2 regions of the Shewanella litorisediminis genome follow, and region 1 is predicted to be linked to the other one. Evidence: riboswitches for the same ligand, from Rfam matches in the RefSeq annotation. Region 1 holds a riboswitch; the other holds the start of a gene.
What was found. Region 1 has a riboswitch for lysine ahead of lysC (lysine-sensitive aspartokinase 3). Riboswitches for the same ligand answer to the same signal wherever they lie in the genome.
Positions count from the first base shown of each region.

Region 2: linked by a shared signal. The riboswitch ahead of JQC75_RS05745 (Na+/H+ antiporter NhaC family protein) and the one ahead of lysC (lysine-sensitive aspartokinase 3) in region 1 are both predicted to bind lysine.

Region 1 is NZ_CP069213.1:630,105-645,469, forward strand. Features, by position in the region: gene JQC75_RS02775 (S9 family peptidase) at 1-2,137, shown strand, start outside; gene arcA (two-component system response regulator ArcA) at 2,321-3,037, opposite strand; gene JQC75_RS02785 (DUF3293 domain-containing protein) at 3,609-4,085, shown strand; lysine riboswitch at 4,169-4,344, shown strand; gene lysC (lysine-sensitive aspartokinase 3) at 4,477-5,835, shown strand; gene JQC75_RS02795 (succinylglutamate desuccinylase/aspartoacylase family protein) at 5,835-6,938, shown strand; gene asnC (transcriptional regulator AsnC) at 7,004-7,465, opposite strand; gene rluA (bifunctional tRNA pseudouridine(32) synthase/23S rRNA pseudouridine(746) synthase RluA) at 7,544-8,218, opposite strand; gene JQC75_RS02810 (winged helix-turn-helix domain-containing protein) at 8,476-10,545, shown strand; gene JQC75_RS02815 (hypothetical protein) at 10,777-11,058, shown strand; gene JQC75_RS02820 (hypothetical protein) at 11,335-11,622, opposite strand; gene JQC75_RS02825 (class I SAM-dependent methyltransferase) at 11,625-12,095, opposite strand; gene JQC75_RS02830 (hypothetical protein) at 12,146-12,556, opposite strand; gene fccA (fumarate reductase flavoprotein subunit FccA) at 12,919-14,700, shown strand; gene JQC75_RS02840 (2-hydroxyacid dehydrogenase) at 14,871-15,365, shown strand, end outside.
Region 2 is NZ_CP069213.1:1,298,154-1,313,518, forward strand. Features, by position in the region: gene tsaA (tRNA (N6-threonylcarbamoyladenosine(37)-N6)-methyltransferase TrmO) at 1-484, opposite strand, end outside; gene rcsF (Rcs stress response system protein RcsF) at 488-886, opposite strand; gene JQC75_RS05720 (amidohydrolase family protein) at 947-2,206, opposite strand; gene JQC75_RS05725 (amidohydrolase family protein) at 2,206-5,256, opposite strand; gene JQC75_RS05730 (H-NS histone family protein) at 5,401-5,793, opposite strand; gene JQC75_RS05735 (electron transfer flavoprotein subunit beta/FixA family protein) at 6,545-7,294, shown strand; gene JQC75_RS05740 (electron transfer flavoprotein subunit alpha/FixB family protein) at 7,296-8,219, shown strand; lysine riboswitch at 8,307-8,506, shown strand; gene JQC75_RS05745 (Na+/H+ antiporter NhaC family protein) at 8,583-10,145, shown strand; gene JQC75_RS05750 (M3 family metallopeptidase) at 10,312-12,468, opposite strand; gene JQC75_RS05755 (thymidine kinase) at 12,621-13,199, shown strand; gene JQC75_RS05760 (glutamine synthetase family protein) at 13,263-14,630, opposite strand; gene JQC75_RS05765 (BCCT family transporter) at 14,984-15,365, shown strand, end outside.

The DNA.
Region 1 (15,365 bases):
AATCGAACGCATGTATGCATCCCCGGCGCTGGCGGGCAGTAGCCCACGTGGTCTGGCCCTGTCTCCCGATGGCAGCAAGGTTACCTTTTTGAAGGGCCGCGCCGACAATCAGCACTTTTACGATCTCTGGCAGATGGACGTGGCGAGCGGCAAGGTAAGCCTGCTGCTGGATGCCGACAAACTGGCAGGTGGCGAGCTTTCCGATGAAGAAAAGGCTCGCCGCGAGCGTCAGCGCATTTATGGCCAGGGCATTATGGAATACTTCTGGGCCAAAGACGGTGAGGCGCTGCTGATCCCGGCCGCTGGGCAGCTGTATTACTTCACACCCAATAGCGGCGATGTGCGCCTGCTCGCCACCGGCGAAGGCTTTGCCACCGACGCCAAGCTGTCACCCAAGGGCAAGTATGTCTCCTTTATTAAGGAGCAAAACCTCTATGTGTATGAATTGGCGAGCAATAAGCTTACTCAGCTGACCAAGGACGGTGGCGGCGCCATCAAAAACGGCATGGCTGAGTTTGTGGCCCAGGAAGAAATGGACCGCATGACCGGCTACTGGTGGGCGCCTGACGAAGCGCGCATCGCCTTTACCCGTATCGACGAGTCGCCGGTGGAGCTGGTGACCCGCAATGAAATCTATGCCGATGGCATTAAGCTCACCGAGCAGCGCTACCCCTATGCCGGTAAGGCCAACGTGGAAATCGCCCTGGGGATTGTCACCCTGGATGGCGGCAACACCAACTGGGTAGACCTTGGCAAAGAGAAAGACATTTACCTGCCGCGGGTGAAGTGGCTGCCAAACAGCACTGAGCTCAGCTTCCAATGGCAGAGCCGTGACCAGCAGACCCTGGAGCTTCGTAAAGTGGCGGTGGACAAACCCGGCAAGAGTCAGCTGCTGGTGAAGGAAACCAGCAAGGCCTGGGTAAACCTCAATAACGACCTGCGCTTTTTAAAAGAGAGCGGCGATTTTCTTTGGGCCTCAGAACGCGATGGTTACAACCATATTTACCTGTTCGATGCCAAGGGTAAGGTGAAACGTCAGCTTACCAAGGGTGACTGGACCGTAGATGAAATTGCTTACGTTGATGAAACAGCCGGTATTGTTTACTTCAGTGGTCGCAAGGACAAGGTCACCGAGCGTCATCTGTACCGGGTGAGCCTCAAGGGCGGCGAGATTGAACGGCTCTCAACTGCGGCCGGTATGCACGGCACCGTATTTGCCGAAAACAGCCCAGTGTATTTGGATTACTTCAACAGCCTGTCGCAACCGCCGCAGGTGAGTTTGCATGATGCGGCCGGTAAGTATCTGGCCTGGGTAGAAGAAAACGCCGTGAAGGACGGCCATCCACTGTATCCCTTTGCTGGCCTGTGGCAGCTGCCCGAGTTTGGCACGCTGAAGGCTGACGATGGTCAGGCGCTGCATTACCGTTTGTTCAAGCCGGTAAACTTTGATGCCAGCAAAAAATATCCCGTGGTGGTGCGGGTTTACGGTGGTCCCCATGCTCAGCTGGTGACCAACAGCTGGAGCGAGCAGGATTACTTTACCCAATATTTGCTGCAAAACGATTATCTGGTATTTCAGCTGGATAACCGCGGCTCGGCCCATCGCGGTACTAAGTTCGAGTATGTGATCTATCAGAATCTTGGTGATGCTGAGGTGCGTGACCAGATGGCGGGAGTGGATTACCTGCGCACGCTTCCCTTTGTTGCTGGCGACAAAGTGGCGATTTATGGCCACAGCTACGGCGGTTATATGGCGTTGATGAGTCTCTTTAAGGCGCCAGGTCACTTTAAAGCGGCCATTTCCGGTGCCCCTGTAACAGATTGGCGCCTTTACGATACCCATTACACCGAGCGCTACATGGGTCATCCGGAACGCAATAACGAAGGCTACGACAAGGCGAGCGTGTTTCCCCATGTTGGCGGTTATCAGGGCGGGCTCTTGATGTATCACGGTATGGCCGATGATAACGTGCTGTTTGAAAACTCGACCCGGGTTTACAAGGCGCTGCAGGACGAAGGAAAGCTGTTCCGTATGGTGGATTACCCCGGCTCCAAGCATTCGATGCGTGGCGAGAAGGTACGCACCCACCTGTATCGCACCCTGGCGGACTTCCTGGATACTGAGCTCAAGCGTTAACCTGGCTGCAGCTTAAGCACTTAGTTTAGCCCACTGAAAAGGCCTGTCGATGACAGGCCTTTTTTTGATGCTTGTTGGTACTACTCGAGTAAGCTTGTCGCGCTTCAGCCAATGACCGCTTGATAAAATTCAGCCAATAAAAAAGCCAATCCGAAGATTGGCTTTTTTGTTCAGGGTTAACCCTTACTCGTCCAGGTTACCGCAGAAGCGATAGCCTTCACCGTGGATAGTGGCAATGATTTCCGGCGTGTCCGGCTGGCTTTCGAAGTGCTTGCGGATACGACGGATAGTCACGTCTACGGTACGGTCATGTGGTTTGAGTTCACGGCCGGTCATCTTCATCAAAAGATCGGCGCGGCTCAGGATCTTGCCTGGGTTTTCAACGAAGTGCAGCATTGCACGGAATTCGCTGCGTGGCAGTTTATAAGACTCACCGGATGGGCTGACCAGAGAGCGGCTGTTGATTTCCAGGCTCCAGTCATTGAAACGATAAACCTCGACCGCGGCTCTTTCTTCGACTTCGGCGCCAGCGCTATTGACGCGAGTCAGAAGGTTACGGGCACGAATGGTCAGCTCACGTGGGTTGAACGGCTTGGTAATATAATCGTCCGCGCCAATTTCAAGACCCAGGATCTTGTCCACTTCGTTATCACGGCCAGTCAGGAAGATCAGGCCAATGTTGTTGATTTCACGCAGTTCGCGCGCCAACAACAGACCGTTTTTACCCGGCAGGTTGATATCCATCACCACCAGGTTGATCTTGTTTTCCTGCAAGGCTTTATGCATTTCTGCGCCATCGTTGGCCTCAGTCACCACATATCCCTCGGCCTCAAAAATACTTCTTAATGTATTACGGGTAACGGCTTCGTCTTCTACGATCAGAATGTGCGGATTTTGCATAATCAAGTACCTAAATTTAAAACAAATCTGTGCTAATCGGGTGTGTCGGCTGGCTGTCAGCCAGGCCCTGCTTTTTTATTCCGGCAAGACCCAAATAACCTGAGGAGGTAAAGAGACAACGCCTTAGAGGCACACTCTACGACTAGTTCAATAATCTTTCCGCAGGGGAAAGTGCGAACTGTACCCACTTCGATAAAAAACAACTTGCTGAAGTTCCCAAGTCGTTATTTTTTTTCAAAGTATAAATGTTAAATTGAATATGGATCACATTTTGTACAGTTGTTTAGCCAAGTTACTGACATCAGCGGAAAATCTGTAACAGCCTGTATCAAATGAACGGCTGGATGATTTGGATGGCTAACGCTGTCAATTGTACTCGTTTTAGGCATTTGTTAACAATTGAAATGTTAACAAATCCATTGTGGCAGCCGATTAATTATCATTAATATTAATTATGTTTTTGAAAAATATATGAATATACGCTTATTGAAATGAGATCCAGCTCACAAGGCTAGGCAGCGTAACAGAGTCTGCTAAACTAGCTCAGGTTCTTTTGCATGATTATCACGACATGGAAAATCATTCTCACACGCTCTGGAACATCTATCAGTCGGCAAGTTTCTTGTTGACTCAACACCTTTCTCCACACGCACACTTTGCCATTATCACTGCCTACAACCCCTTGGGTGAACTTCTGGATGCCTGCCAAAACCGTTTGCTTGACCGGCAACTGTTAAGGGATATAGAAGCGTTGGGCGTGCCTTATCGCGCCCTTATTGGCACCAATGATCAGCTGTCCCACATGGAAAAAAGCTGGGCTGTGTTTTTGGAGCAAGAGGACAGTATCCGTTTGGCCCATAAATACCGGCAAAATGCGCTCTACTATGTGATGCAGGACGAGCTGATGTTGCTTCCTTGCCGGATGGGCAGCGCACCGCAGACATTGGGGTCGTTCCGCTCCCGGGTGAGACTGGTGCATGAGCTGCCTGAGTTGGTGCCAACCGACGGGGCAGAAGGTCAGGCATCATTGGGATTCCAGTTTCTGTGAACACAGCATTTTTTCAACTTGCATAATTTCGCATTGACTTGAATACCGCTTTATTGCTACTTTTTTCGTCCCTTCCCCGCGGAAGGCACAGAAGAGGAGCGCCAACTAGGTAGCAGGTTTGAGGAGCAATCACTCCAAAGACGGCCTGTGAGGGAGATTGGCGCCGAGGCGAAACCGCTTGCTTGAGTGCGTTTTGTCGGTCGTTCAGGCTGAATCCTGACGATTGTCACCTGTTAATTGGTGGAGAGCTTCTGGTGACGATCGCTTTTCCCTCCTTTTGGGGTGCCGTATCTTTGCACCAGGCTCTTCGAACGAAGTCAGTTCGGAGATTACTCATGAAAACCCGTTTTACCTTGAATGTCGCTGTCTTCCACTCGATGGAGGTGTGCTGATGTCTCTGGTTGTAGCCAAGTTCGGTGGCACCTCGGTCGCCGATTTCAATGCCATGTCACGCTGCGCCGCCATAGTGTTGGCCAATCCTGCTACCCGTTTGGTGGTGGTCAGTGCATCCAGCGGTGTGACCAATCTGCTGGTGGAACTGACCCAGGCCACAGTCACCGATGAGCGTCGGCTGCAGCTGCTAAAGCAGATTGCCCAAATTCAATACGCCATCCTCGATAAGCTGGAGCGCCCTCAGGATGTGGCAGCCGCCCTCGATGCCCTGTTGTCGCGCATTGCCAGCTTGAGCGAGTCATTGGTGCTCAATCGCAGCAAAGCCATCATGGATGAGCTCTTGTCCATGGGAGAGCAATGTTCCGCGCTGCTGTTTTCGGCGGTACTGAGGCAGCAAGGTGCCAAGAGCAGCAGTTTCGATGTGCGTCAGGTTATGCGAACCGACAGCCACTTCGGCCGCGCCGAGCCGCAGATTGAAGACATAGCGATGCTGGCCAGGGATTTCCTGCAGCCATTGCTCGAACGGGACATAGTGGTGACACAGGGCTTTATCGGTGCCGATGCCGAAGGCCGCACTACTACCCTGGGCCGTGGTGGCAGCGATTATTCCGCTGCGCTGTTGGCAGAAGCTCTGCGTGCGGACGCGGTAGAGATTTGGACCGATGTGGCGGGTATTTACACCACAGATCCCCGTTTGGCCCCCAACGCCAGACCCATTGCCGAAATCAGTTTTAACGAAGCGGCCGAAATGGCTACTTTCGGTGCCAAGGTATTGCACCCTGCCACCATTTTGCCGGCCGTACGTCAGCAAATTCAGGTGTTTGTAGGTTCAAGCCGCGAACCTGAAAAGGGCGGCACCTGGATCCGCCATCAGGTGGAGAATCCCCCAATTTACCGCGCCGTGGCCGTGCGCCGCGACCAGACGCTGCTGAACCTGCACAGCCTGCAAATGCTCCATGCCCGTGGTTTTTTGGCTGAGACCTTTGCAACCCTGGCACGTCATAAAATCTCGGTTGACCTTATCACCACCTCAGAAGTAAACGTGTCACTGACGCTGGATAAAACCGGCTCGGACTCCACTGGCAGCGGTTTACTCAGTGAAGCCTTACTGCAGGAACTGTCCCAACATTGCCGGGTGCGGGTTGAGGACAACCTCGCGCTGGTGGCCATTATCGGTAACCGTATCGCCAGCACGCCGGGGATTTGTCGACAGGTGTTTACCGTGCTCGAAAACCATAATGTGCGGATGATTTGCCAGGGCGCGAGCCCCCATAACCTGTGCGTGCTGGTGGCCGAGAGTGAAGCGGCACAGGTCGTGAAGGCACTGCACGAGAATCTGTTTGAAGGTCAGGCATAATGCGGGTCGATAAACACGACGTTCGGGTGGGTGAGCTGGCTGCGGGTCAGCCACTGTCTTTGCCTGTGTATCGCTTTAAAGGCAAGGGTGCAGGACCCAGTGTCTATATTCAGGCCAACGTCCATGGCGCCGAGGTGCAGGGCAATGCGGTGATCTATCAGCTGATGAAACTCCTTGAGCACTATGAGCTTTTTGGGGATATCAGTCTGGTGCCGCTGGCAAACCCACTGGGTATTAACCAAAAAAGCGGCGAGTTTACCCTTGGCCGTTTCGACCCTATTACCGGGGTGAACTGGAACCGCGAGTATCTGGACCATGGGTTTAATATTGAGGTCTGGTATCAGGAGCACGCCCATCTGGATGACGGGTCGCTTATCACTGCGTTTCGCGCCACCCTGGTCGAAGAGTGTGCCCGCAGACTGAATAATCCCTGGGGTGTGACCACAGGGCACAGGCTTGCGGTAACCCTGCAATCCATGGCCCACAAGGCCGACATAGTGCTCGACCTGCATACCGGCCCCAAGTCATGTAAACATCTGTATTGCCCGGAATATGAGCGCAGTGCTGCTCAGTATTTCTCAATCCCCTACACCTTGCTCATACCCAACAGCTTTGGCGGCGCCATGGATGAAGCGGCTTTTGTTCCCTGGTGGACACTGGCTGAGGTGGCCTCCATCCATGGTCGTGAACTGGGGGTTAAGGTCTCGGCGTTAACCCTGGAGCTTGGCAGTCAGGAGCGTATTGACCTCGACGATGCGCTGGAAGACGCAGAAGGTATTCTGGCTTACCTCAGTCATCGCGGTGTTATAGCCGAAACTGTGCCGCCCAAGCCCATGAAACGCTATGGCTGTTTCCTGAAAAACTACCGCAAGTTTCATGCTCCCAAGGCGGGCATGGTGGAATACCTTGGCAAGGTGGGCGTGCCGATGAAGGCCAGTGAACCTCTGGTGAACCTGTTAAGACTGGATCTTTACGGGACAGGTGAAGAGCTGACTGTGCTGCGTCTACCGGAAGATGGGGTCCCCATACTGCATTTTGCCTCGGCTTCGGTGCATCAGGGGACAGAGCTTTATAAGGTGATGACCAAGGTCTTTGAGCTGTAAGCAGATGGTTGGCGATAAAAAAACACCGGACTTAAGTCCGGTGTTTTTTTATCGTGCCATTTCAATCAGGGTTTTACCGCCCGCACTATGGGGTTTTGCAGACTTATCAGGGTCTCAGTGGACTGAATTTCGGCGATGGACTGGATGCGATTAATCAGCACATGTTGCAGGCTGTCGATGGACTGGCACATGACTTTCACGAAGATGCTGTAGTTGCCCGTGGTGTAGTAGGCCTCTACCACTTCTTCCAACGCGTTGAGTTTGGAAATGGCGGCAGGGTAGTCACCGGCACTTTTAAGGTTGATACCAATAAAACAGCAAACGTCGTAACCCAGGGCTTTGGGATTTACAGTGATTTGGGCGCCGGTAATGATGCCGGCCTGCTTCATCTTTTCTACCCGCACATGGATGGTGCCGGCGCTGACCCCAAAGCGCTTTGCCAACTCCGCAAAGGGAGTGCGGGCATCGGCCATCAGGGCCTCGAGGATCTGATTGTCCAACTGATCGCGCTGAAATGATGTATCCACTGCTAACTGCTCTAACTACCGAATGATTGAACAATAATTTACGGGCTTCAGTGTTTTTTTTCCAGTGAAAAGGTGGCTTTACTGGTTAGCCGTTGCTTCAGCGAAGGGAACTTCGGCATTGAAGGTCAGTGCCTCGCCGCTGTAAGGATGGGTGAAGCTTAAACTGGCGGCATGAAGCAGTAAGCGATCGGCAAGTGACTTCGCCAGTGGGTCGGCATAAAAGCCGTCACCGAGAATGGCATGCCCCAAGGCCATCATGTGTACCCTGAGTTGATGACTGCGGCCGGTAACGGGTGTCAGCCTTACCAGAGTCGAGCGTTTACCATAGCTGATGACTTCAACATGGGTGAGGGAGGGTTTACCAATCTCATGGTCCACTTTCTGCTTGGGTCTGTTGGGCCAATCACAAATCAGCGGCAAATCAACGCTGCAATTGGCTTTCACATGGCCTGCCACCCGGGCAAAGTAAATTTTATGGGTTTCGCGGTCGCGAAATTGGCGTTTGAGCTCAACCTCAGCACTCTTTCGCAGGGCATAAACCATGACGCCGGAGGTCGCCATATCGAGGCGGTGAACCACCTGGCTATTGGGATGTTCGGCCTTAATCCGACTCCAGGCGCTGTCATGGTGGATGGGATCCCGGCCGGGTACCGACAATAAGCCGCTGGGCTTATTGATCACTATGATGTCCTTGTCCTGATGCAATATATCCAGCCAGGGGGTGGTGGGTGGATTGTAGCTGAAATCGTCCATCATGGTTCTCGGTACGGCCTTAGGGGCGCTTAAGATACCCAAGGGGGCAAAGGGCGGCAAGCATAAAGCAGGCTTTCTTGGTTCTTTGCTTCCACTCCTTCGCCGATATTGATTAAATAACACAAAAATAAAGACTGAGTAACAAAGCGAACAGCATGTTTAATAATAAAAAATACCGCCTCGGCCCCTACATGGTTATCCCTGAGCGGTGTGTAATAACCAACAATGGTTCCGACACCAAACTCGAATTTCGGGTCATGCAGGTATTGGTGTGCCTGCTTGAGCGAGCCGGTCGCCCCGTCACTCGGGATGAGCTGATTAAGGAAGTGTGGCGCGGTGGCCAGGTGTCAGACAACGCCATCAACAGGATTGTCGCTCAGCTGAGAAATGCGTTGGGCGATGATGCCCGTACCCAGCAAGTCATTCAAACTGTCCCCAAGGTCGGTTATTTGCTGATAGCGGAGGTGGAACCACTCGAGAGTCAACCTGTAACGCTGCCGGTCGCGACACTCCTTCCTGAACCCCACCATGTAAAGGCTCCCGAGGCAGCGATAGAAGCTGAGGGCAGTAAGCAGCTGAATTCGCCGAACACATCGGACAATAAGCCGGTCACTGGTCAGTCAAAGCATAGCTATCTTGTTCTGGCGGCCTATGCGATGGCGGGTGTACTCCTGTCGCTGTTGGCATTTGTGGTCTGGGATAGCGTGAGTCAAAGCCGCGAGGCGAAGTCCGAACCTGTGCAAGACAGCATTGCTTCTTTACTGCCTTTAACTTCACTTGAAGGGCAGGAGGTAGATCCTGTGTTGTCACCTGATGGCAACAAGCTGGCATTCGCCTTTCGGGATCTCAGTGCCAGTGAGTGGCGAATTCTGGTGCAGGATCTTACCACAGGGCAAGTTTCGCTGGCAGACAACGCCCCCACCGCAAATAACCAGCGCCACCCAGCCTGGAGCGATGATGGCGGCCATCTGGCGTACTTGAATTTCGATGGAAAAGGGCGTTGTGAACTCGTGCTGTTGGACTTGCTGACCCGACACGCGAAAGTCGTTTCCGAATGCGATAAAGCGACCCAATCCAGTGCGCTGGCGATAAGAGGGCAGGAGCTGTACTTTGTGGACTCTGATGGCGTTGGCGATTTTAAAAAGATCTATCAGGTTAACCTCAACACCCTCAAGAAAGAGCAGCTAAGCCGTCCCCACAGCATTGGCCGTGGCGATTATGGTCTGAGCTTATCTCCGGATAAGTCTCAAATGGCGGTGCTGAGAAACTTAAGCTGGTTTGATACCCAGTTGATGGTGTTTAACTTCAGCACCGGTGAGTGGCGTCAGGTGCTCAAGGTGGGCTACCCCTTGAAGAGCGTAGCCTGGTCGCAAGATGGTAAGGGACTCATTTATCGCGCCGAAGAAGGGCAGCTGCACCGTTACGATTTGGACACGGGAGAGCGTGTTCGCCTGACCAAGATACTGCAGGAAATCAACTCACCCCGCTCTAACAGCAAGGGCCAAACGGCTGCCGTCGTAGGCGAGCTGATGGAGGAGGAGCTGTGGCATTGGTCAGTACCGGGCAATACCAAACCCGAACCATGGGTGTCATCCAGTCGACGTGATTATCGCGGCGCCATGAGTCCCGATGGGGCATTAACTGCCTTCGTGTCTAATAGAACCGGCCTGCCACAAATATGGCTAAGGCGGATAAATGGTGAAGAAATAAAGCTTACCCATTTCGACAGGTTTTCATTTATAGACGAGTTGACTTTTTCCCCTAACGGTAAATTATTGGCAGGCACCATTAATGGTGCTGCCTTTACTTTGGAACTCGCCAAATCCGAGATTCATTTTATTCCGGGAAGAACATCTGTCAGAAATATTTCATTTGGGATGAGTGCAGATGAATTGGTTATGTTTTCATCAGAGGCCGGTAAGCGGCAAATTCAGCTGGTGGATATGAATACTGGAAAGATGCTGAATCTATTGGCAGAAAATGGTTTTTCCGGAAAGTTCGATAGAGTCTCCGGCGAGTTTTATTATTCGAAAATGAACAGTTCAGGTATATGGAAGTTAACCCAAGGCGTGGAGACGCAAGTAACCGATAAGGTAACCCCACTTTTTTCCGGTGGTTGGCATGTGGCCGATGGCAGAATCTGGTATCTGAAGAGTGAGGAAGGATTAACCAAACTAATAGAGCTGGACGTCAATCATGCCAGGGAGAACGCGCATCCGATACCAATTGCCAATGTGTCTATGAACACATTATCAATGACAAACAATAACCAAGTGCTTTTATCCGTGCTGGCCAATGCCAATACGGATATTTTTATTGTGAAATAAATCAATGGCATATCTGTTAGTCACTTTTTCGTAACCTTTTCCTTGTCGCCAAATCTGAACGCCCGGGCCTACTGTTGAACCCATCAACTGGCCCGGTTGCGCACAACAAAGACGCCTTACCCTGAGTCGCTTTGATTTGCTATTCCGCTGGTCGCAAAAAGCAATGGCGCATCCCCGTGGCCGGGTCGGTTGATAATTAATGTATTAACTGTGGGATATGTGAGTCTCCCCATGTCGTTTATCGATTGGAAAGTGACTCTCGGTATTCTGCAGCCATTTATCAGCCTTGTTTCATTAAGCCCTTTTTTGGCGTGGAGAGTTTTGGTCATGAAAAAGTATATCACTATGTTATCAGCTGCAGCCCTTTCAACTGTCTTTGCTGTGCCATTTTACATGTCGCATGTAGAAAACAAGCAGCAGGAAGAAACTCCCAAGCTTGCTATTTGTGAGCCATTTCCAGATTGCATTATTTATCGTGTAGATGACAACGGCGAATTGACACAAGAGCGTTAATTAAGTTGGCAAACACCGGTTGTGATTTATTCCCTATTTTAATTAGCGAAGTATGTCGTTAATTGAATACCTGCGAAATAAAAGAAGGTAGCTTATGTGGTCTATCAGTCTATATATCGTGGGGGCACTGAGTGGATTATTTATAATCTATTACGTGTTCATCAATGTGGTTCTTGCGTCCGAGGAATCATGTTTGCTCGACCAAAAGGACGACTAAATCTCCCTTTCCGCCAAAGCCGGCACCTTGAGTATTCTTGGTGCCGCTTTTTATTTGGGCTAGAGACCGGCATCTCTTAAGTGCATGATGGCAAAGGTCCACACCACAAATGCCAGGGTGCAGTGTACCAGCGCATAAAATCCCTGGTCGAGACGCCGCATTCCCCGGGAATGCCAAATAAGCCAGCCGTGGGCAATCAGGATGAGAGGGTACATCGCCAGTAAAGGATAATAAAAGATGGGGTTACCCAGCCCTGCGATGGCGCGCCCCAACAGAGCCCACAGCACAATGAAGCCTGTCATCAGGGGCGGGATGGCATTTCGGTATTGATCCGGGTACGGAAACATAGTCAATCCAGAGGTTTGCGGCAGATGATTGTGGCTTTATAGGCGCCGCTGCCACCGGGTGTCTCGGGTGTGTCCTCACCATAATACAGTTGCTCCCAGTCAGTAAAGCGCTCTGTGAGTTCGTTAGTGCCCAGCAGGAATGCCGGATTTCTGGGTCTGCCGATACTGGCCTGTGCTTCGGTGAAGGTTTCATAAACCAGTATTCCACCTGGCAATACAGAATCCCGAATCCATGGCCAGAGCGGCCGGTGCAGGTAATTGAATACCAAAACCACGTCGAACTGTCCCAGAGAAGCTGTGACTCCTTGCTCAAGGTCGAACTGCTGTATGTCGGCTCTGGGATTCTCTTGTATCTGGGACGGAAGCGAGGCGGTTATCCGATCGACAAAACTGACACTGTGTCCACGCTCCAGAAACCACATACCGTTGCGGCCTGTACCACAGGCCAAATCCAGCACACGCAATGGTTGCATCGGAGCAAACCATTGAGGGAATGCATCGAAAAGTGCTGAGGGGGCAAGGGTCATCCTTTGATTTCCTTGCGGCTTTCTATACGGCGTCTGTGCCAGATGGAGTAATGCCTGAGTCCAGCGGGGCCATGGGACACCAGCACAGAAAGCAGCAAAATGACCACAAACAGCAGAGCTTTATGCTCTGGAAAAGGCACGAACAGGCACAGCAGCCCCAGCTTGGCCAGGGTGAGCACCCCTTTCAGTTGGATAAGCCAGCGCCAGTCACGCAGAATTTCCCAGCCCATCAAGAGGCTGCCACTTACAACGGCTAATAGCCAAAAGTCTTGCCACTCGGTCTTGGCAAGATGGAACAGCACGCCACCACCCACACCACAAACCCCGAGCAAGTGCAGTGCCCTGAGGCTGGTTTTACCTATACGCTGGATCCAAAAACTGGATTCGGAGAGCTCTTTGTTGGCCATTTGCTGTATCTGCTGACATTGATAATGGCAGCATACCAGCTGTGTGCATACCGTGGGAGTTCTGCGGCAATAAACCAACAAATCTGATGTCTTTTTATTGATAAAGTGTTGCCCCGTCGACATTTTTACCGTGGCGCCTGTGATCGGCTTCAATCATTGACGGAAAAGCTTGCCTGCACCGGCAATTAGCAATTTGCAAAGGATTTTTGGTGGAAAGACTGTGACTCACCCGAAAAAATACCCCTTTAGATAGTGCTACTATTTTTACGGTGGTTAGTGTTTTGCTCCGAATATTAAGAGTAATTAAGCGTAAAACACGCCATTTAAATACCTCTTTATAAGTAGTTTTTGGAGGAACACTTATGTTCACGGGAGCGATGAAAAAAACGGTACTGGCGGCACTGATCTCCGGGATCATGGCGGGCACTGCATGGGCGGGTGCCGATAACCTGGCCGATTTCCACGGTGACAACGGTTGCGACAGCTGTCACCAAAGCGACAAAGGACCCAGCAACGACAACCTGACCTTTGAAAACGGCCAATGCGTCAGTTGCCATGGCAGCCTTACTGAAGTAGCCGAAGGAGAGCGCGAAGGCATTGTCTCTCCCCACAAATCACACCTGATTGGCGATATTGCCTGTACCAGCTGCCACAAAGGCCACGAAAAGTCTGTTACTTACTGCGATGCTTGCCATAACTTCGGTTATGAGATCCCCTTCGCCGGTAAGTGGGAGCGCAAGTTTGTGCCTGTGGATGCAGATAAAGCCGCCCAGGATAAGGCCATTGCCGCCGGTCCCCGTGAAACCACCGATGTGGTCATCATAGGTTCGGGTGGTGCTGGGCTTGCGGCCGCCGTATCGGCCCGCGATGCCGGGGCCAAGGTCGTGGTACTCGAGAAAGAACCTGTACCGGGTGGTAACACCAAGCTTGCAGCAGGTGGTATGAACGCCGCCGAAACCAAACCTCAGGCCAAGCTGGGCATTGTTGATAAAAAGCAGATCATGATTGACGACACCATGAAAGGTGGTCGCAATATCAACAATCCTGAGCTGGTAAAAGTGCTGGCCAATAACTCTTCCGACTCCATTGATTGGCTGACTGCCCTGGGCGCAGACATGAATGACGTTGGCCGTATGGGTGGTGCAAGCGTTAACCGCAGCCACCGCCCAACCGGTGGTGCCGGTGTGGGCGCGCACGTGGCGCAGGCACTGTGGGATGCCGCAGTTGCACGTGAAGCTGATATTCGCCTCAACAGCCGTGTGGTGCGCATTCTGGAAGACGGCGCCGGTCAGGTTACCGGTGTGCTGGTGCAGGGTGCCTATACAGGTTATTACGTGATCAAGGCCGATGCTGTGGTGGTTGCCACCGGTGGCTTTGCCAAAAACAACGATCGCGTTGCCAAGTACGATGCCAAACTTAAAGGCTTTAAAGCCACCAACCACCCCGGTGCCACAGGTGACGGTTTGGATGTAGCCACCCAGGCCGGTGCTGACACAGTGGATCTGGAATACGTTCAGGCGCACCCAACTTACAGCCCTGTGGGCGGTGTGATGGTGACTGAAGCGGTGCGCGGTAATGGTGCTATTCTGGTTAACCGCGAAGGCAAGCGCTTCGTGAACGAAATCACTACCCGGGATAAGGCGTCTGCTGCGATTTTGGCCCAGAAAGGTGAGAGTGCATATCTGCTGTTTGATGACTCAGTACGTAAGAGCCTGAGCAAAATCGAGGGCTACGTGCACCTTAAGATTGTGAACGAAGGCAAAACCGTAAAAGAACTGGCCGACAAGTTAGGTATGCCAGCGGCCGAGCTCGAAAAGACCATAGGTACCTACAATGGCTTTGTGAAGAGCGGCAAAGACGAGCAGTTTGAACGGGCCGACATGCCACGGGAGCTGGCGAGCGCACCTTACTATGCCATCGAAGTGGCTCCGGCCGTGCACCACACCATGGGCGGTGTGAAGATTGACACCAAGGCCGAGGTTGTAAGCAAAGAAGGCAAGCTCATCAAGGGCATGTATGCCGCCGGTGAAGTGACTGGTGGTGTGCACGGTGCCAACCGTCTGGGCGGTAACGCCATCTCCGATATCGTGACCTTTGGTCGTATCGCAGGTGCCGAAGCGGCCAAGTTTGCGAAAGACAACTGATCTTCCTTAGCACGGAGTGGGCACCTGGGTGCCCAGCCTCAGGCGGCCCTTTGGGCCGCTTTTTTATTGGCCTTGCTCAGCAAAGGTGATCTGCTTCACCTTTCTGGCGACGACAGCCATGCAGAATTGGCTTACACTGCGGCCATTCACGCAATTCTCAGGACATTCCCATGAAAATCGGATTCTTCAGCGCCAAACACTACGATATGCAGCACTTTGACCGTACCAATGCCGGGTTCGGCGCTCATATCGAATACTTCGATTCCAGATTGTGCATGCAAACCGTCAAGCTTGCTTACGGCTTTGAAGTGATTTGTGCCTTTGTGAACGACGAACTATCGGCCGAAGTCCTGAATGAGCTCCATGGCAATGGTACCCGGGTAATCGCCATGCGCTGCGCCGGCTTCAACAATGTGGATCTGGAAGAGGCCAAACGCCTGGGTATGACGGTGGTGAACGTACCCGCTTATTCCCCCGAGTCAGTGGCAGAGCACACGGTTGCCCTGATGCTGACCCTGAACCGCAAAATTCACAAAGCTTATCAGCGTACCCGTGATGCCAATTTCTCACTTGAAGGCTTGGTGGGATTCAACATGCATGGCAAAACCGTTGGCGTGATAGGCACGGGGAAAATTGGTCTGGCGACCATTCGCATCCTGCTGGGT
Region 2 (15,365 bases), 670 kb from region 1:
CAATCAGTACCGGGGCGTCCTGTGCTATGCCGCCTTCGGCATCCACAATGGCATCGGAGAAGGGAATGTAGGGCTTGATATCTATAATGGGAGTGCCATCAAGTAAATCCATACCGCTGATTTCAAGACACAATTTACCTTTACGTTTGACTATGCCATGCAGGCGCACCACCGACTGGCCTATGCCATTGGGGCGAAAGGTGGAGCGGGTGGCAAAGACGCCCAGTTTTTCATTGCCGCCAAGGCGCGGTGGCCGCACGGTATTTTTCCAGCCCTGGGCCAGGTTTTCATGGAAGCAAAACAGCAGCCACAGGTGGGAGTATTGCTCTAGCCCGCGCACTGTGTCGGGGTCGTTAAAGGGGGGTAACAGCTCCACAAACCCGTGGGCATTTACCAGCCCGGGCTGTCGTGGGATGCCGAATTTTTGCCGGTAAGGTGTATGGCAAACAGCCACGGCCTGAATGGTATTTTCAAAGGCTTTCATGGCTTAGTTTGCGGGCACAGCCTGACGAATGGCCTGTCCTACACAAAGACTGCGGGTTTCGCAGCCACCACCGGCCTCGGTGATGAGGGTGCAGTTTTTGATGATAAGACCGTTGGCGCCCTTATCGGCAGCCTTGCGTCTGGCATCGGTGCGGGCATCTGCCAGGGTTGCAGGTACGTCCTGTGGTGTTGCCTGGCAGGCTTCACCATCCACCAGACCCAGGATTTCATAACGTCCTGTGGGTTGGTTTTCGCCTTCAAAAAGCGTCACTTCACCGGCCTTGAAATACTCATTAAAGGCTTTGGGGTCTAAGTTGCTGGAAAACTGGTAATCAGAAGCACAGGCAGACATTAACAGGGCGACCGCCAAGGCTGTGGCGGTTTTCAACGGGCGTGGGTTCATGATGGGATCCTTTCGGGAGCGGGGCGGGGACATTCCTGCCCCGCCTTGAATGGCAAAATTCTATCGCTTCAGATACTTTTGATAAAGCTGATCGGCGCGGGTTTTCAGGGTTATCTCACGGCCATCGATAAATACCCGCTCAATACGGCTGCTGAGGGGGTCGAGAATATCACCGGCCGACAGCACCAGATTGGCTCTGTAACCCACTTCGATGGCGCCCATATCGGAGACCCCAAGAATACGGGCGGCGTTGAGGGTTACCGCTTTGAGCGCGGCCTCTTTCGACAAGCCATGGGCGGCGGCGTAGCCGGCGGCATAGGGCAGGTTGCGTGCATCCCAATCGCCGCTGTAGCCAATGGCAAAATCGATACCTGCATTCGCCAGGCGGGCCGGAATGCTGAAGGCTTCGTCGATATTGTCATCCCGGTATCTGGGCAGACTGAATACCGAAGGGTACACCACGGCAACGCCTGCGGCCTTAATGGCATCGCCGTGGTGCCAGGCCTCATAACCACCCACCAACACGGCTTTGAGTCGATACTTTTCGATAAAGGCGAGCACTTCGCCGATGGCGCCTGCGGTATTGGCATGGAGGAACAGCTTTGCTTCGCCGCTGAAAAGCGGTGCCATGGCCTCAAAGCGCCTGTGGGTGAGGCCGGGCTCAGCGGCTTTGCGCGCGACAAAGGCGCGGGCCTGGGTGAAGAGGGTATCGATTTGCGCCAGGGCTTCGCTGTGGCTGGTAAGCGCCTTGGTGCGCTCCTCTTCTTTCACCGGCAGATTACCCAGCTCCGGCCAGTAAAGGTGCAGTGCTTTGGGCGTATTGACCAAGGCATCTTCCACTGTCCAGCTGTCGAGATTCACCAGGGCGCTTTGCCCGGCAAGCAGCTCACCACGGGGCACGATTTGCGCGTGTGTGATGCCGTTTTTGCGCAGGGTAGGAATTATCTCGGAGTCAGGATTAAACACCGCCGAAGCCTTAAGCTCGGCATTGTTCAGCCCCACGTCATAGGTGTCCACAGTGGGGCGCACCATCTCAATCTCTACCATACCCACCTGGGTATCCAGGGCAATCAGTCCGGGATAGAGGTGTTTGCCGGTGGCGTCTATCACTCTGGCATCGGCTGCCTGAACTTGCTCGCCCATGGCCTTGATGCGGCCGTTCTCCACCAACACGTTGGTGTTTTCAAGCACCCCATTCGATGCGGTATGCACTGTGGCGTGGGTAAACAGGATGGCTTGCTGCTGCGCCGTGCCCGGCACCATATCGTGGGCCAGGGTGCAGAAGCTTGTCAGGAGCAGGGATAGGGTCAGGATTCTCATTAGTGTGCTCCTTGATGCTGATGTTGGGCACCCTGATAAGTGGCGCGGGTACCAAAGGCGATATAGTGGCTATCGCAATGCCATAAAGGCTCTTGTTTTTGTTCTGGCTGTTCACCGGCCTTTTCAGATTCATCCAGTGACAGAATTTTTGCCACCAGCGCCTCGCGTTCGCTCGCCTGGGCTGCCTGCATTTGTTTGTCGGTTTCCCTGTCGTAGAAGCGCTTGCCATCAATCCACACGGCTTCTGTGCGGGCGTAGACAGACAGCGGATTGGTGTCCCAGAGTACCAGATCGGCCACCTTGCCCTCCTTGAGTGACCCGGTATCTTTATCAATACCCAGTTGCCTGGCGGGGTTAATGGTGATCATCTTCCAGGCATCTTCGGCAGACATGTCGCAGTACATCATCGACTTGGCCGCTTCCTGATTGAGACGGCGCTGCATCTCAAAGCTGTCGGAATTGAGGCTGGTCAGTACCCCGGCCTGATGCATCAGACAGGCGTTCTGCACTATGGCGTCGTACACCTCAAACTTATAGGCCCACCAATCGGAGAAGGTGGAAGCGCCGGCGCCATGGGCGGCGAGTTCTTTGGCCACCTTGTACCCTTCGAGCACATGGGTAAAGGCCTTCACCTTAAAGCCGTAGGTTTCGGCGAGCCGAAGGAACATCAGGATCTCTGACTGTACGTAGGAGTGAATATGGACGTCGCGCTCTTTGTCCAGCACCTCTGCCACCGCCTCGAGTCTGAGATTGGGTCGGGGGCTGACACGCTCGGCCCGGCGGCGTTTATCCAGGGCATTGTAGGCCTTGATATCGCGCTGGTATTCACGGGCGGCATCGAAGGCATCGGCCATCACAGACTCAACGCCCATACGACTTTGGGGGAAACGTATGGTGAAGTCATCTCCCCAGTTGCTCTGTTTGACGTTTTCACCGAGGGCGAACTTGATGCTGGCCGGGGCTCCCTGATACTTAAGGCCTTCGGCATTCACCCCCCAACGCAGTTTAATCAACTGACTCTGACCCCCAATGGGATTGGCGCTGCCGTGAAGGAGCTGAGCAGTAGTCACGCCCCCTGCGAGGGAGCGGTAAAGCGACACGTCTTCAGGGTCAAGGACATCGCCGATACGGACTTCTGAGGTGACCGCATCTGTGCCTTCGTTGGTGCCGCCATTGAGGGCAATATGCGAGTGCTCATCCACGATACCGGCTGTCACATGTTTGCCTGTGCCGTCGATGCGCTGGTAGCCTGGGGGCGTCATCAAGTCAGTGCCGATGGAAAGGATTTTGCCCTTGCTGATGATGATATCGGCGTTTTCAAGCACGCCCTGTGACTCAGAGGTCCAGACTGTTGCCCCCTGAATATGTACCTTGTCTTGCTCGGGTAAAGACTCTCGGCCAAAGGCCACGTTGGGGGAGGTGAGTTTACCCACGTAGCTAATGGACTCGGATGCTGCTGGCGTGTTGTCGGCGCGACTTTCGTTATCTACTTTTTTCAGCGTCAACGGGGTCTGGGTGCCATCGCCGCTATAGGCAACAGCCTTCAGCGCAGGTAAATCCAGAGTGAGTCTGGGCTTGCCTTCAAATCCGGGCAGTTCGATGCGGGTATTGAGCTCAGTTCCGGTGCCTGTTAATGGCGCGGACTTGTCCTCGACCTTGAGTTTCAGCCCTTGCTCATAGGTGACCTCGAGCGGCACCGCTTGGTCGTTGATGGTCACTGTGTAACTGCCGGTAACGGCGAGCTGCTCCCGCGGGATGATGACTTTTTCCTGCCCCTGCAAAAACACGCTCACCAGCTTTCCGTCGCTGAAGGGATTGCCCTGATAAATGGCAAGATCTGCCACAAAACCCGGGCTCAGCTTACCGGCTGTGTCGGCGACACCGGCAATGGTGGCTGCCTGGGTGGTAAGTGCCGCCAGTGCGGTTTGTTCACTCAGACCGGCTTTAATGGCTTTTTGCAATCGTGGCCAGAAATCTTTTTTGTCTTCGATACCATGAAGGGTCAGCGCAAAGCCAATACCGGCTTGCTCCAGGGCCTGGCCGTTACCGGCGGCTCTTTCCCAGTGGCGTAAATCTGCCAGTTTAAGCTGATATTCTGTTCCGGGCTGGCTGACATCCGGTGCTGCCGGAAAGTTGAGTGGCAATATCAGCGGGTAACCTTTTGCTTTTATTTCATCAATCCGGGCATATTCACGGCCATTTCCCAATAAAGCGCCTTTTAACTTGAATTCACTCATTAAACCCGATGCGCGCTGCTGATTATTCAGATCGGGCGTATCAAAAACGAAATAATGCTCCTGGGTATTGCCAAGCCCCTGCAGGGCTGCGTTGAATTCCAGCTGACCCGGGGTGGCCGCAGCTGAGAGTTTACTGCGATTTTCACTATACCAGGCCGCATCCATCAGGGTTTGGCGGATAAGCGCGATGGCGCCCATCAGTGAGCTTGGATAATCCTGAGTAGAGCTGCCTTTATCGAACGAGAGATAATGGTTGGCCTGGGCGCGATACACCAGGTCGTTGGCAATTTTATCGGCCAGAGAAACATGGACGCCCTGGCCACGGAAAATCCCGTCTAATTTGGCCGACTGCACGCTGGTAAAGCCATTATTTATCCAGCTTGATGCGGCATCCTTATCGGGGGCGAAAAAGTGGGCCCATTGTTTCTCAGCGTGCACTGCACCATTGGCAGCATTCCCCCCAATACGTTTTATTTCGTATACCGGTGTACTTTTGGTTTCGGTGGGATACTCAAAGCTAATGCCATATTGGGTAAAGGGGTCGATAAATCCGGGATAGATATCCAAGCCGGCCATTTCTACAATCCGTGCTCCAGCAGGAATGTCGTTTCCGGTCAGTACCCCTTTAATACGGTTGCCTTCAATCAGCAATGTACCCTTTTCCAGGGTTTGCCCCGGCGCCAGGTGTAATTTGGCGCCCTGCAGTGCAATCAGCGGAGTTGGGTCTGAGGTGAGTAATGTTTTTGCGTGGCTGCCAATGGGGAAAAGCGTCAAACCTATCAGCAGCATTGCCAAATTATTGTTATTTATCATTATGAAAGCGTCGCAGTTATTTTGGGCAAAAGTAACTGAGAGGTTAGCGGAATTCGTGGCAGAATGGCAGAACAGAAATGTAAAAAGGTTTTAGACAGAAATAAAAAAGGCCGATGTGTATCGGCCTTTTTATTTGATGACGGCTTAGATAAGGAAGTCATCCATAGAAGCGCCACCTTCAATGGCGTTCTTGAATACGGTTGGCATACGGCCCTGACCGGTCCAGGTGATTTCTTCACCCTCTACCACAATCTTATATTTGGCAGGACGAGGAGCGCGCTTTTTGGCGGCAGGTTTGGCTGCAGTCACACCCAAATCTTCAACAGACAGACCAATTTCAGCCATCTGCTTGCGGATTTCTTCAATTTTGGCGATACGTTCTGCGTTGGCTTTCAATTCTTCTTCGGCTTCAGCTTCGCGCTCGACAATGATTTTTTCGAGTTTGGCGCCAAGATCACGCAGTTCATCCAAAGACAAATCTTTAACAGCTGCTTTCAGACGACGACCGTGGGTCAAAATTTCGAGGAATTCGCTCATGGTAAACTCGCTTCCCAATTTAAATAACAAGGTAATTTTTACATCGAAGGAAATAATAGAAATAAATAATTCGATCTGCAATTAAAAAACCAAAATTATTAAGTGATAACTGTCAAAAGGATTATTTTTTGCTGCAAAATGCGTCTTTGGTCAATCCGCAGCACGGTTTCACTTTGAAAACGGTCAGTTCGGGAACTCAGCTGACATCATGGTCCAACCAATATACTTATGGGTTATGAAGACGCTTTTATCAGAAAAGATAAGCTCCGATAACCCTAAAGTCGTATTGCACCAAAGCATGCGGGATAGTTGCCCAGTCAGAGGTTATTTCTCTTTTGTATTCATTACTCGACGTTTCACTGCACCATTGTCATAAAATTCAATTCCTCCCGGCATATTGTCCTATCTCAGTACTGCAGGCAGGACTCTGTGTGAGACCGAGCTATTGGGCACATCACCTTTTGTTATATGGTTCGCACAACAGACGGTTGCCTCTCGCTTCAGTATCGGGCTGTCAAAGGTCCACGCCATGGACATTGTGGTTGATGCGACAGTAAGCAGAGTAGCGGCAGACATTCGGCATGTTCATAAATCTGGCCAGTGACAAGCCAATGAAACTCGCAAACGCTCGTTTGAGACAGGTTGACGTTTACGTTAACAGCACTTAAAGTTGCGCTATTGTGTGATGCTTACCTGTAAACAGTGGCAAGCGTCACTTCCCCAACTAAAGAAGGTGCAGGAAGGAAACCCTATGAAGATACTGGTGCCTGTAAAGCGCGTTGTCGATGCCAACGTGAAGGTGAGGGTGAAGGCCGATAACACAGACGTGGACACGGCTAACCTCAAGATGGCGATTAACCCTTTTTGTGAAATTGCCGTTGAAGAAGCAGTTCGCCTCAAAGAAGCGGGCCATGCCAGCGAAATCGTGGTGGTGAGTGTGGGCAGCAAGGCAGTGCAGGAGCAAATGCGCACCGCCATGGCCCTGGGCGCCGACCGCGGCATTCACGTCGAGGCCGACGACAACCTGCCTGCCATTTCCATTGCCAAAATTCTTAAAGCCGTTCAGGACAAAGAGCAGGCACAGCTTGTGCTGCTGGGTAAACAGTCCATCGACGGTGACAATAACCAAACCGGTCAGATGCTGGCCGCGCTGATGGATGCACCTCAGGCTACCTTTGCCTCCAAGGTGGTAGTGGAAGGTGGTGAACTGCTGGTCACCCGCGAAGTGGATGGTGGTCTGCAAACTGTGCGCCTGCCAATGCCTGCCATTGTGACCTCGGATCTGCGCCTCAATGAGCCACGCTATGCCAAGCTGCCCGATATCATGAAAGCCAAGCGCAAACCCCTCGACACCCTGAGCCCTGCTGATCTGGGTGTCACCCTGAAACAGCATCAAAAGCTGCTCAGTGTGGCGGCGCCTGCAACCCGTCAGGCCGGTATCAAGGTGTCTTCTGTTGAAGAGCTGGTGGAAAAACTGAAAAACGAAGCAAAGGTGATCTGATATGAGCATTCTCGTCCTTGCAGAACATGATAACGCCAGCCTGAAACTGGATACCGCCAAGGTTGTGAGTGCCGCCAAGGCCATCGGTGGTGATATTCACCTGCTGGTTGCCGGTCACAACTGTGGTGCTGTGGCAGATGCTGCTGCCGCCATCGATGGTGTTTCCAAGGTGTTGGTTGCCGACAATGCCGCTTATGCTGCACATCTGGGTGAAAACCTGGCCGCGCTGATGCTGGATTTGGCCGCCGGTTACAGTCACATTCTGGCCGCCGCCAGCTCAATGGGTAAAGATGCGCTGCCACGTGTAGCGGCGCTGCTCGATGTGGCTCAGCTGTCTGAAGTGGTAAAAGTGGTTGATGCCAATACCTTTGTGCGCCCCATCTATGCCGGTAACGCCATGGCAACCGTGGAGAGCCTGGATGACAAGAAGGTGATGACCGTTCGTCCAAGCGCCTTCGATGCCGCCGCCAACGGTGGCAGCGCCCCGGTGGAAGCGCTGGACAAAGTCTTTACCGCAAAGAGCGCCTTTGTATCTCAGGAGCTGACTGTCTCTGAGCGCCCTGAACTCGGTAATGCCGGTATTATCGTCTCCGGTGGCCGTGGTATGGGCAGTGGTGAAAACTTCGCGCTGCTGGAAAAGCTGGCCGACAAACTCGGCGCCGCCGTGGGTGCATCCCGCGCTGCGGTTGACGCAGGCTTTGTGCCCAACGATCTGCAGGTAGGTCAAACCGGTAAGATTGTGGCGCCACAGCTGTATATTGCCGTGGGCATTTCCGGTGCCATCCAGCATCTGGCGGGTATGAAAGACTCCAAGGTGATTGTTGCCATCAACAAAGACCCTGAAGCACCTATCTTCCAGGTGGCGGATTATGCCCTGGAAGCTGACCTGTTTGAGGCAGTGCCAAAGCTGATAGACTTGCTTTAATTTGTGATCTTGGTCACGATATGCGGCCTGGGGGTAGCTTCCCCCGGGCCGCTTGTGTTTTTATGTGCCGCACGCCTGCACACAGGCGTCCTGAGTAGAGGTGCGCCAAGCATCAGTAACAGTCAACAGGGTGATGCCGTTGACGGGCTGTGAAAGGGCATTGGCGCCGAAGTGGATGTGTGTATCACCGCCTTCCGCTGGGGCCGTTTTCGAAAGAAACGGCACTGCCATAGTATTTTCTGTCGGGATGACAGAGGTAGTAATTACTATGGAGCGCTACTGATAGGACAGGTGTTTTTGGGTATCTTTGCCGTTTCCCACCAGTTCAGTCGCCCTCCATTCGTTTAAAGCGAAGATATTTCAATGACATTGATAAGTTATGCCGACTCGGCGCTCTCCCTGTTGCCGCCGGTGGTGGCTATTGTGCTGGCGGTGTTAACCCGTAAGGTACTCTTGTCCCTTGGCCTGGGTATTCTGGTTGGCACCCTGCTGCTGAATGATTTTGCCCCCCTCGCCAGCGCCGAATTTCTGGCCCACCGGGTCACCAATCTGGTGTGGAGTGATGGCGCCCTTAACAGCTGGAACCTCTATATTCTCGGCTTTTTGTTGCTGCTGGGGATGATTACCGCGCTCATAACCGTCTCCGGCGCGGCCCGTGCCTTTGCCGACTGGGCCAGACAAAGGATCCGCTGTAAGCGCGACGCCAAGCTGCTGACCATGTTTTTGGGCTGTGTGGTCTTTATCGACGACTACTTCAACAGTCTGGTGGTGGGCTCCATTTCCCGCCCCTTAACCGACCGTTACTATATTTCCCGCGCCAAGCTCGCCTATCTGCTGGACTCCACCGCCGCGCCCGTGTGCGTGATTTCGCCGGTTTCCAGCTGGGGCGCCTACATCATTGCGCTGATTGGCGGCATCCTCGCCACCCATGGTATGAGTGAGGCGGGGCATCTGTCGGTGTTTATCCAGATGATCCCGATGAACTTCTACGCCATCTTCGCGCTCTTGCTGCTGCTGTGTGTGGCCTTTATGGGGCTGGATGTGGGGCCCATGAAGGCCCATGAGCAAAACGCCATGCGAGGCAACCTGTATGACGAGTCCAAGGGCACGCCGCCGGGCGCCAGCGCCGACCTGCCTGAGGCCGACAGCGGCCGTATTGCCGGCCTCTTTGTGCCCATCGGCACCCTGGTGTTTGCTACCTTATTTTTTATGATCCAAAGCGGCGCATCTGCCCTTGCCGATGAACAGCTGCCGTTTTCGCTGATTGGCGCCTTTGAGAAAACCGATGTGGGCGGCTCGCTGTTCTTCGGTGCGCTGGTGGGCCTGGGGGTAACGCTGGTGCAGGCCATGATGCAAAAGGTCGAAAGCAAGCTGATTATCACCGCACTCACCCAGGGCGCCCGCTCCATGGTGCCTGCGATTTACATACTGCTGTTTGCCTGGACCATTGCCGGCATTATCGGTGAGCTGGAAACCGGCAAGTTTATGGCAAGCCTTGCCAGCGGCAATATTCCCTTCGCGCTGCTGCCCGCAGCAATGTTTATCCTTGCGGGGCTTACGGCCTTTGCCACCGGCACCAGCTGGGGCACCTTCGGTATCATGCTGCCGATTGCCGCTGATATGGCCATGGGCAGTCACACGGCCATGATGCTGCCGATGCTGGCCGCTGTGCTGGCCGGCGCCGTATTTGGCGACCATTGCTCACCAATTTCGGACACCACCATTTTGTCGTCCACCGGCGCCAGCTGTCATCACATCGACCATGTGGTCACCCAGCTGCCTTATGCGCTCATTGTGGCCGTTATCAGCCTGGTGGGTTACACAGTAATGGGCTTTACCGAGTCAGTGTGGGCCGGATTTGGCGCCACCTCGGTGTTGTTTGTGCTGGCGGTGATAGGTCTTAGAATCAAGGCCGGTAAAGGCTGAATGTCAGTGACTTAACAAGACTTTTAACAATAGAAAAGCCGCTCAGTTGAGCGGCTTTTTTTGTGGCACCGTTTGCGCTGTTTTCAGTGAAGCCGCAGCTTTTTGCAGCAACGGCTTATTTCAGGCCACGGCTTATTTCAGGCCAAGGCTTATTTCAGGCCACGGCTTATTTCAGGCCGCGGCGCTCCAGCAGACCGTCGGTGGTCGGCTCCTGACCGCGGAAGTTGATATAGGCTTCCATCGGCGGCACGCTGTTACCCACTTCACGGATGGCCTTGCGATACTTCATACCAATCTCACGGTTCAGACCGCCCTGGGTTTGCACATAGGCGTAGGCGTCGGCTGCCAGAATTTCAGACCACATATAGGCGTAGTAGCTGGCGCTGTACCCGCCCGGAAAGGCGTGGGCGAAGTAGGTTGAGCGGTAACGTGGCGGTACGGCTTCAATGTCCACGCCGTGCCTTTTCAGCGCGGCGGCTTCGAAGGTGGCAACGTCTTTCAGGCTGTCACCGGCTTTCAGTGAGTGCCATTCCAAATCCACCAGGGCGGCTGACATGTACTCCAGGGTGTCGAAGCCCTGGTTGAAGCTGCGTGACTTGAGCAGCTTGTCCAGCAGTGGCTTTGGCAGTGGCTCACCGGTCTGGTAGTGACGGGCGTAGTTGGCCAGCACCTTGGGATGGGCAGCCCAGTCTTCTTCGAAGGTGGATGGGAACTCAACGAAGTCGCGGGAAACCTTGGTGCCCGCCAGTGTTGGGTATTTCACCCTGGACAACATGCCGTGGGTGCCGTGGCCCATTTCGTGGAACATGGTGGTCACTTCATCGTAGCTGACAAAGGTTGGCTCGCCGTCCGGTGCCTTCTTGATGTTCATCACGTTCACCACCACTGGTTTGTTACCCAGCAGGCCGGATTGGTCCACGAAAGAGCTCTTCCAGGCACCGCCACGCTTGCCGTCACGGGCAAAGTAGTCGGCGTAGAAGATGGCCAGGCTGGTGCCGTCTTCATCGAACATTTCATAGGCCTTTACGTCCGGGTGATACACCGGCAGATCAGGGCGTGGTTTCATGGTCAGGCCGTAGAGTTCCTTGATGGTGTAGAACACACCGTCTTCCAGCACACGGTTGAACTCGAAGTAAGGCTTGAGGCTCTCTTCATCCAGGGCGTACTTTTCCTGACGCACTTTCTCGGCGTAGAAGGCCCAGTCCCATGGCTTGAGCTCGAAGTTGCCACCGGTTTTATTGATCATCGCCTGAATGTCGGCGGCTTCTTTGCGGGTGTTGGCCACGACTTTTGGCACCATGGTGCCAAAGAGCTCGTACACGGCTTCCGGGCTGCCGGCCATTTGTGGCGCCAGGCGGTAGCTGGCCCAGTTGTCAAAACCCAGCAGGGCAGCGCGCTCGGCGCGAAGCTGTGCCAGACGGGCAACCAGCGAGGCGGTTTCGTTCTCGCCTTCCAGGCCTCGGTTGGCAGAGGCTTCGAACACGCGCTTACGCAGCTCACGGTTTTCAAGCTGTGCCAGCACTGGCTGACGGGTGGTGTTGGTGATAGACAGCAGGAACTTGCCTTCATGGCCTGCGGCCTTGGCATCGGCGGCCGCCATACGAATCGCGCTGTCAGACAGACCGGCCAATTCGGCTTCGCTGTCTACCACCACGGCGACTTCCTTGGTCAGGCGGCGCAGGCGCTGCTGGAATTCATCAGTGAGCTTGGAGTGCTCTTCGTTCAGGGCACGGATCTGGGTCTTTTGCGCGTCGGTGAGCTTGGCGCCTGCCATCACAAAGCGCTGGTGGTACACCTCAATCAGGCGCACTTCTTCTTTGGTCAGCCCCAGTTCATTGCGCTGGTTATACAGGCTCTCGATGCGGGCAAACAGGGCGGGGTTTAAGTTGATGTCATCAGAGTGAGCTGACATCAGCGGCGCCATCTTGGCCTGGAGTGCTTGCAGGGTAGGGTTGGAGTCGGTGCCGGCCAGGTTATAAAACACCTTGGAGGTGCGGGTCAGCAGGGCGCCGCTTGTTTCCATGGCAACCAGGGTGTTTTCGAAGTTGGCTGGCTCTGGATTGTTGGCAATGGCCAGGATCTCGGCCTTGTGCTCGGCAATACCCTGCAAGAGCGCGGGCTCAAAGTGGCTGTCCTTGATGGCAGTAAAGTCCGGCGCCTGATATTGCAGCGCGCTTGGTGCGAAGAAGGGGTTGTCAGCACCTATGGTCTGGACAGCGGTGGCTACATCGCCACTGTTAACGCCGCTCTGGGATGGACCAAGGGCGCAGCCGCCCAAAAAGAGAGCGCCGCCTACGGCAAGGGCGATAAGGCTTTTATGCATGGTGTCTTCCTGCTCGTTGTTGTGATTGTGATTTTTGATGACTGGCTAGGCTAGCGAGGCGGCCTTAAATAAGGCTGAATTGTTGTGGGAACTGGCACTGGGGCTGGGGCTGCGTTAAGATAACCCGGCATTTTTATCAGGGGATCTTCGCGTTGGCTCAGCTCTATTTCTACTACTCGGCAATGAATGCCGGCAAATCCACCTCGCTGCTTCAGTCATCATACAACTACCGTGAGCGGGGCATGAATACTTTGGTGCTGACCGCCGCCATTGATGACAGATATGGGGTGGGCAAGGTTGCATCACGTATTGGTATTCAGGCCGATGCCACCGTATTTGGCAGTGAAGATAACCTGATGGACTTGATTGCCACCCACCACAGCCAGCAGCGGTTGCATTGTGTCTTGGTGGATGAGAGCCAGTTTTTGTCCAAGACTCAGGTCCGTCAGCTCACCGATGTAGTGGATAAGCTCGATATCCCCGTGCTTTGTTATGGCCTGCGGAGCGATTTTCGCGGTGAACTCTTTATCGGCAGCCATTATCTGCTGGCCTGGGCCGATAAGCTGGTGGAGCTTAAAACCATCTGTTTTTGCGGCCGCAAGGCCAATATGGTGGTGCGCCGTGATGGTGCCGGTAATCCGGTGCGCGATGGCGCCCAGGTGGCTATTGGCGGCAATGAGAGCTATGAGTCCATGTGCCGTAAGCACTTCAGCGAGCTGGTGTGGGACTGATTATTTCCTGCATCAAAAAAGCGCCCAAGGGCGCTTTTTTGTTGTTCAACGTTTATCGCCAAATCAGGCGTGGGTCAGATACCACTGCCAGTCCTGATGGCCGACTTCAGCCATAAATTGCTGATATTCTGCGCGTTTGATTCTGCCGTAAATGCGGTGGAAATCCTCGCCGAGTACGGTTTTCATCCACTCTGAACGTTCAAAGTTACAGAGCGCCGACAGCCAATCGGTTGGCAGAGTTTGATGTTTGCCTTCATAGCCATTGCCCACTATGGCTGGTCCGGGCGACAACTGATTGCGGATACCATGGTGGCAAGCCGCCAAAATTGCCGCAGCGGCCAGGTAAGGGTTGGCATCCGCGCCGCAGATCCTGTGCTCCACATGGCGGCTTGGCGCAGGTCCACCGGGTACCCGGAAGGACACGGTGCGATTGTTCACACCCCAGGTCTTGGCGATGGGGGCGTAGCTCGCGCTCTGAAAACGGCGGAAGGAGTTGGCATTGGGGCAAAACAGCAGCTGGGCGTCTTCCAGGGTGGCCATCATGCCGGCAATGGATTGGGTTAACCCCGGTGTGCCTTCGGGGTTGTCGCTGGCAAACAGGTTATTGCCATCGGCATCGGCAAGACTGACGTGCATATGCATGCCGCTGCCTGCCAGCTCGCCAAAGGGTTTGGCCATAAAACAGGCCTGCATGCCGTGTTTGGCCGCGACACCCTTGACCAATCTCTTGTAACGCACCGCTTCATCCATGGCCTTGAGTGCATCGAATCTGTGCTCAAGGGTGATTTCTACCTGACCGGGCGCATATTCTGAAATAGCGGTGCGGGCCGGAATGCCCTGCACCTCACAGGCGTGGTAAAGGTCATCCAGGAAGGGTTGCAGTCGCTCCAACTCCAAAATGCCATATACCTGGGTTTGGGTTGGTCTATGGCCATCGCATTGCATCGCAGGCTGGGGTCTGCCATTGGCATCGAAGCGCTGATCCAGCAGGAAAAACTCCAATTCGGCCGCCATTACAGGGTAAAAGCCATCGGCTTGCAGGGAGTCTATTACCCTGGCCAGTACCAGACGGGGGTCGGCCACGGCCGCCGGCTGTCCGGCCTCGGGATGCATGGCAAGATGCACCTGGGCGGTGGGCTGGTTGCGCCATGGCTGCATAAGCAGGCCACCTTCGATGGGAAATGCCATGCAGTCGGCGTCGCCCACTTCCCAAACCAGCCCGGTATCTTCGACATCGTCTCCCTGAACCGTCAGCCCCAGAATGGTGCTCGGCAAAGGGCGACCGTGACGATACATGGACAGGACTTCCTCGCGGTGCAAAAGCTTGCCCCGGGGAATGCCATTGGGATCAATGATAAATACTTCGACGTGTTGAACCTGGGGATGTTTATCCAGAAAGTCTATCGCTTCCTGTGGTTTGGCAAAGGGCATAGCGGCCTCGAGTTAAGCAATCGCAGCTTGGGATACCACAGAACTCCGACAAACTTGGATTGATATTGAACATGTTGTTTTATTTATTTGACAGTATTTCTTGCCTTACCCCTGAAAGTCAATGGGGGACAACAGGCAAAAATCAGCCGGACACGCCACCTTATTCCTTGATGGGCTGAGCGTTATCCATACGCTGGATCAGCGTTAAAAGTGGGGTGTTGCCGTCATTTAAGGTGCTTTTGTGTTATCCTCCTTTGCCTCTCCAGCAATCTGTGCAGGACTTACCCCTAAATCTCAGCTGTTTCTATCAGTGTTGCCGGGGACGAGGTTCTGCCTTAGCCAAGGGAGTTACAATGGCGCTCAAATACAGTATCAATCAGCCGGTTTTCTTCGGCTCTCTCTTTCTTATCACCCTGTTGGTGGCCCTCGGTGCCATCTGGCCTGAACAGGCCCAGCAATGGTTTGGCACAGTGCAACACTGGCTCGAAGTCAAAGCGGGCTGGCTATATGTGCTCGGGGTGGCCGTCTTTCTGGTTTTTATCGTCTTTGTGATGGTGAGCCGTTTTGGCGATATCAAGCTTGGCCCCGATCATGCCGAGCCCGACTACAGCTATAAGAGCTGGATTGCCATGCTGTTTTCGGCGGGCATGGGTATTGGGCTGATGTTTTTTGGCGTGGCAGAGCCTGTCATGCACCTGATTGCCCCCCCGGACGCGGCGCCTGAGTCTATCGAGG